Linked DNA regions of Niabella beijingensis. The protein of the gene in region 2 interacts with the protein of the main gene of each other region in a pairwise test. Links are inferred from orthologs where the notes say so. Each region holds a gene or a part of one and is shown on either strand. Other genes may lie near its edges.

Evidence for each region. The genes of interacting proteins can lie anywhere in the genome.
Region 1: the proteins of ruvA (region 2) and ruvC interact in binary tests that used the Escherichia coli proteins (3 or more experiments, as listed by UniProt). The link is inferred for Niabella beijingensis from one-to-one orthologs.

What each region holds. Positions count from the first base shown.
Region 1 is NZ_JAIQDI010000001.1:2,136,730-2,139,636, forward strand. Bases 61-2,892 are described here. They hold ruvC (crossover junction endodeoxyribonuclease RuvC), read right to left. Parts: upstream 1,841-2,892; coding sequence 1,280-1,840; downstream 61-1,279. Other genes in these bases: K7B07_RS09025 (tryptophanase), read right to left, coding at 61-101; K7B07_RS09030 (DinB family protein), read right to left, coding at 322-816; K7B07_RS09035 (hypothetical protein), read right to left, coding at 851-1,096; K7B07_RS09045 (lysylphosphatidylglycerol synthase domain-containing protein), read left to right, coding at 1,868-2,869; K7B07_RS09050 (DUF3108 domain-containing protein), read left to right, coding at 2,856-2,892. Also shown: more of K7B07_RS09025, read right to left, coding at 1-60; more of K7B07_RS09050, read left to right, coding at 2,893-2,907.
Region 2 is NZ_JAIQDI010000001.1:734,832-737,847, reverse strand. The notes cover bases 1-2,941. They hold ruvA (Holliday junction branch migration protein RuvA), read left to right. Parts: upstream 1-1,149; coding sequence 1,150-1,734; downstream 1,735-2,941. Other genes in these bases: K7B07_RS03200 (fatty acid desaturase family protein), read right to left, coding at 2,352-2,941; K7B07_RS03205 (VOC family protein), read right to left, coding at 1,788-2,252; K7B07_RS03215 (beta-ketoacyl-ACP synthase III), read right to left, coding at 18-1,019; K7B07_RS03220 (lipoprotein N-acyltransferase Lnb domain-containing protein), read left to right, coding at 1-11. In the rest of the region: more of K7B07_RS03200, read right to left, coding at 2,942-3,016. UniProt on the Escherichia coli protein: The RuvA-RuvB-RuvC complex processes Holliday junction (HJ) DNA during genetic recombination and DNA repair.

The DNA.
Region 1 (2,907 bases), 1.4 Mb from region 2 along the record:
AAGAATGCGGTTTCCAGGATCTGTTCCCGCTGCTGCCGGGTGGTGAAATGCAATGGTTCTACCGATTTGATACGGAAGGGTTCTATAATGGTCTTTGCCATAACTGTTTTTTGGATTTTCAGATAAAATAAAAAATGCCGGGAGTAAAAAGGAAAGCGGCATCCAAAAAACAGATCCGCTTCCTGCAGGAGTGCAGGAAACTAAGTAGGACTCTTAATTACTTTTTGCCAGAGCGGAAGCATACACAATATTAAGAAAAAAATCAAGACCGGCAGACCTAGCAGACCTATGAGGTTTTAAAAACCTCATAGGTCTGCCGGACTAAAACGATTCGTCCGCGCTGGGGCCATAGCTTCCGGGAATGGGAATATCCAGTAAGCGAAGGAACACGCCCAGCTGTGCGCGATGGTGGATGATCTGCGATAAGGACATCCGGATGACGTCTGCTTTCGGATCATTGCTGTAAATTGTTTCTCCCTTGCGCATTGTCCAGGGTTTATCCAGTACCTCATCCGTTGCTTTTGCCAGGTTCTCACGGCCGTCCAGTACACTTTTTTCAAACAGGTCCACCAGTGCCTTCGTATCATTGATGGGTGTGGGTTTATAGTCCATCGTGGCAAAATCGATCCCATCGGTATTCAGCGCCATACTTACCCAGGCGGGCAGCTCCGCAATATGTGTTGCCAGCTGACGCACCGTCATGCTTTTGGGATGGGGCTGCCAGTCGTATTTATCATCCGGTACAATGGCCAGAAACTTACGGGTGGTGGCGATCTCTTTTTCAAAGTCGCGCTGAAAAACTTCAACTCGGTTCATAATGATTCTATTTTTAGTTTAATGAATAAAATATTCAGAGCAGTATTGCTGCAGCATATCCCTCCTGCTGCATAAAGCGCGCGATCAGTGCGGCGTCTACCGGGATCTGCGCTTCAACACGCAATACCCGGTCGCAATCCTCCAGATCAAAGCTGATCCTCGAATGCGGCAGCAATTTTTCCAGTGCCCTTTTCAACCGGTTGGCAACCGGCTTGTTTACCACATTGGTCTTAAATACTTCTACGGAAGCGCTTATCTTAAGATCGTGAACTGGCATCATTTGAACACAAGGTAAAACAGGGCAGTGACAGCAGTATGTCAGCAGTTTTCAGAGTGGTCCTGATAAAATAAAATACGGGCAGCGGGTCCCGTGTTTTATTGCCGCATCGCTGTCCATGTATGCGGAGTCGTGCGGATATGCACTGCAGCCGAACCGGGAGACTGGTGCCGGCGCTATAATTCTTTATTTGCGTATTTTATCCGGGTTCTTTTTTATAAAATCTTCCCAGCCTTTAAATCCGGCGGCGGCTTTTACGGGGCTGCTGATCTGGTAGTGATGACAAAGAGCTACGGCCAGTGCATCTGTGGCATCAAAATATTCCGGTGCTTCTTTTAAGGAAAGGATCTGCTGCAGCATTTTCCATACCTGTTCTTTGGCCGCATTTCCGTTGCCGGTAACCGCCTGTTTGATCTTCCGGGGTGAATACTCCGTAACAGGGAGGTTAAAATGCATGGCAGCAGCAATGGCAACCCCCTGGGCACGGCCCAGTTTGAGCATGCTTTGCACATTTTTTCCGAAAAAGGGCGCTTCAATCGCAAATTCATGGGGTTTATAGGTGTGGATCAGCTCGGTCACTTTTTCATGGATCCGGCTCAGCCGTTCATAGTTGCTCAAACGGGCAGAAAACTTTACAGCATGCATTTCATGCAGCCGTATTTTCTGACGGGAACATTCAATAATGCTGTACCCCATTATCAGGGTTCCCGGGTCAATGCCCAATATTATTTTGGCAGCGGTTTGCAAACTGGATACTATTTTTACCAAGAATTCATGAAGGTCAACAAAAATATCAAAATATTCTTCAATTATTTTTTAGGCCCGCTGCTGTTCCTCTGGCTGTGCTGGTCTATTTATAACCAGGTGCGGGAGCAGGAAGGGTTGGCCGATTCCTGGGAACAGATCAAAGCTTCGCTGACCAGCTCAAAGATCATTTATCTTGTGGCTGTCATCCTGCTGATGCTGCTGAACTGGATGGTGGAGGCCTATAAATGGCGGCTGGCCATGAAAAGCCTGCAGCCGATGTCGCTGCTCCGTGCTTTTAAAGCTACATTATCCGGGGTTTCGTTTTCGGTTTCCACCCCCAACAGTATCGGGGATTATGTAGGCAGGATCCTTTATGTAGATGAAGGCAAGCGCATCAAGGCCGTTACACTTACTGTTCTGAGTAATACCAGCCAGCTGCTGATCACGGTTTGGGTCGGACTTTTTTCGCTTTATTCCCTGAAAGATGCCATTATTCATGCAAAGATCGTTTCCCCCCTCTGGCTGGATGCGTTATTATATGTTGTGGCATTCGGTGGCCTGCTGCTGCTGCTGTTCTATTTCCGCATTTCCTGGATGGCGAAATGGATCTCCCGGCTCCCTTCCGGGAAAAAATTTTCCTGGTCCATTGAGGCGCTGGAGCAGTTTAATGCAACGGTACTGCTGCGTTTATTGTCTTTATCCATAACAAGGTTTTGTATTTTTATTATACAGTATTTTTTACTGTTTCAGCTGTTCGAAGTGGCGATTCCATTCGGGCAGGCCTGGATGGGAGTGAGTGTATTGTTTTTGATCCTTGCGATCATTCCGACAATCGCGCTGTTTACCGATCTGAGTGTAAGAGGGAGTCTGAGCCTGACAATATTAGGATTATTTAACGCGAATCAATTGGGTATTAGCTTAACTTCGGCTAGCATTTGGTTAATTAACCTGGTAATACCGGCACTTATTGGCAGCGTGCTGGTATTGGGTATTAAAAAAATATTTAAGAGCAAACATGAAAGCGCTTAGTTTATTTCTGGCCCCGTTTTTTGTATTATTTGCCACCG
Region 2 (3,016 bases):
TTGTATCCTAAAGTTTTTTATTTGCCGTCGTAGGCCCATTCCACCAGGGTGGCCCCCCAGGTAAAACCGCCGCCAAATGCAGCAAGCACAAGCTTGTCTCCGGTACGCAGTTTGTTTTCCCATTCCCAAAGGCAAAGCGGAATGGTTGCGGCGGTAGTGTTGCCGAATTTCTGGATATTGATCATCACTTTTTCTTTTGGAAGACCGATCCGCTGCGCGGTAGCATCGATGATCCGGAGGTTGGCCTGATGAGGGGCCAGCCAGGCGATATCATTTCCGGTAAGCTGGTTGCGTTCCAGCAATTGAGCGCTGACATCCGCCATACCGGTAACTGCAAATTTGAAAACGGTTTTTCCTTCCTGGTAGGCATAGTGTTCGCGGGCAGCTACGGTTTCAGCGCTGGCAGGATACATGGAACCTCCGGCCTTCATGCGCAGGTACTGGGCACCGCTTCCGTCGCTTCTCAAAATGCTGTCTTTGATACCATGGCCGTTCTGGCTGGGTTCCAGCAATACTGCCGCAGCCCCGTCACCGAAGATGATACAGGTAGTACGATCGGTATAATCGATGATCGAACTCATTTTATCAGCTCCTACAACAACTACTTTTTTATAGCGCCCGCTTTCGATCATCGAGGCTCCAAGTGTTAGTGTATAAAGAAAGCCGGAGCAGGCAGCTGACACGTCAAAACCCCAGGCATTTTTTGCGCCGATCTTATCGCAGACGATATTCGCTGTGGCTGGAAAAACCATGTCGGGCGTTACCGTTGCAACAATTAAGCAATCGATCTCTGCCGGCTCGATACCGCGCTTCTCACACAGTTGTTTTACTGCAGGAACGATCATTTCAGATGTGCCCTTGCCTTCCCCTTTCAGTATCCGGCGCTCTTCAATGCCCGTCCGTGTGCGGATCCATTCATCCGTGGTATCCACTATTTTTTCCAGGTCGAAATTGGTCAGTTTGTCCTCAGGAACATATCCGCCCACTGCAGTGATCGCCGCTATAACTTTATTGCTCATCTGGTAAAAAAAATTTAGCGCCAAAGTTAGGGGATAAAGCACATGTATTAAAAATTGAGCCGGCAAATTTTCGGCGGCGGCAACGGTAACGGAGAGGGTGTATAAGACCGGAAACCGTTAAATTCGCGTCATGTATGCATATTTAAAAGGCCGTTTTATTGATAAAACACCATCTGCCGTTACTGTTGATGTGAACGGGGTAGGGTTTGAAGTGCACATCAGTTTAAACACCTATTCGAAGATAGAGCCACTGAATGAAGGGCTGCTGTTCACACATCTTATTATACGCGAGGATGCGCAGCTGCTGTATGGTTTTGCCGAAAGAACGGAAAAGGAGCTGTTCCTGGGATTGATCAGTGTATCCGGTATTGGTGCCGGTACGGCACGGCTGATGCTTTCTTATATGAAACCGGAAGAACTGATTAAAGCGATTGCCTACAGTGATGTAAAAACACTGGAACGCATCAAGGGGATCGGGAAAAAAACAGCCGAACGTGTGGTGCTGGAACTTAAAGATAAGCTGGGCAAACTCAACCAGGACCTGCCGGTAGCAACCGTATCGGCGCCCGCAGGGGTACGGCAGGATGCCACAGAAGCATTGCTGGCGCTTGGCATTCAACGGTCACAGGCGATGCAGGCGGTGGAAAAAGTACTTGCTGCGGAGCCGGGGATCGCCCTGGAGCTCCTGGTGAAAAAAGCACTGAAGGAATTATAAGCTAAACAAGCTATTGCTCCGCAACAACAGGAGGAGGGGCCGGGGAAATTTGCTTACCGGAATATGGCGGGATCATTATTGATCTCGATCCAGTAGTTGTCCGGATCCTGCAGCCAGATCTGCTTCACACCATCCACACGGTTGGTGATCGCGGAACGTTTTCCGTTTACATCTTCATAAGGGACCTGCTTCGCATCCAGCTTTTTTATAAAATCCTCCAGTGAAGGCACACTGAAGCACATGTGGTTGTTCTTAAAATATTCCCGGGGCTTATCGGCACCGAGTATAATGTGCAGGGTGGTCTTCGGGCCTGTCTTAAACCAGGCATGTTTGCCGATCTTGAAGGGCTCATCTACCTGCTCCAGCCCGATAATATCCGCGTAAAAAGCAGCAGCTTTTTTAAGATCGGTAACATAAATGGCCTGGTGATTGGATAGAACAACGGCTTTGTTCTGTTGGGCTTGTACATTCATAACGGCAATAAAAACAAAAACGAGGGGAATAAGAATTCTTTTCATGGCAAACGGGAACTTAAAATAATATCAAATGTATTGATTTTATTAATAGTGCTGCTGCTGCGCGGGAAAGAAAAACGGAATGTACCCGGCCCTGCGTGCTTAAGGCCGGCTGAGATCTTTCAGATAAGAAACGTGGGAGACAAAAGCATGCCGTACCCGGCGGTATTCAATATAATTGACATTGAATTCAGCGCAGGTGTTCTTGATGATCCTGTTGATCTTCGGGTAATGGATATGGGAGATCTTGGGAAACAGGTGGTGTTCTACCTGGAAGTTCAGTCCGCCCATGAACCAGCAGGCCAGCCGGTTCCTGGTGGCAAAATTTGCGGTTGTTTTCAGCTGATGAATGGCCCACTCATCGTCTACTTTATTGTTCTGGGAATTCACCACCGGAAAATGCGTGTCTTCCACCGTGTGTGCCAGCTGGAAAACAATGCTGAGCACGAAACCGGCGAAAAGCGTATAGATCAGGAACCCGGTAAGCCAGTCCTGAAAACCCAGGACATAGATCGGTAATGCCACGAATAAGAAAATATGAAGCAGTTTGAATCCCCAGAATGTCAGGTGATCCTTTGTTTTCATTTTTTTCAGGGGAATATCGCCTACTTTCCCGGTGAAATATTTCTTATAGTCGGAGAAAAAGATCCAGAACAGGTAGAGAAAGGAATAGGCCAGCCAGAAATAAAAATGCTGATAACGGTGCATCTTGTAAAATTTCTGGGATTCGCACAATCTTAAAAAAGGCTTGGCATCAAGGTCGTCAT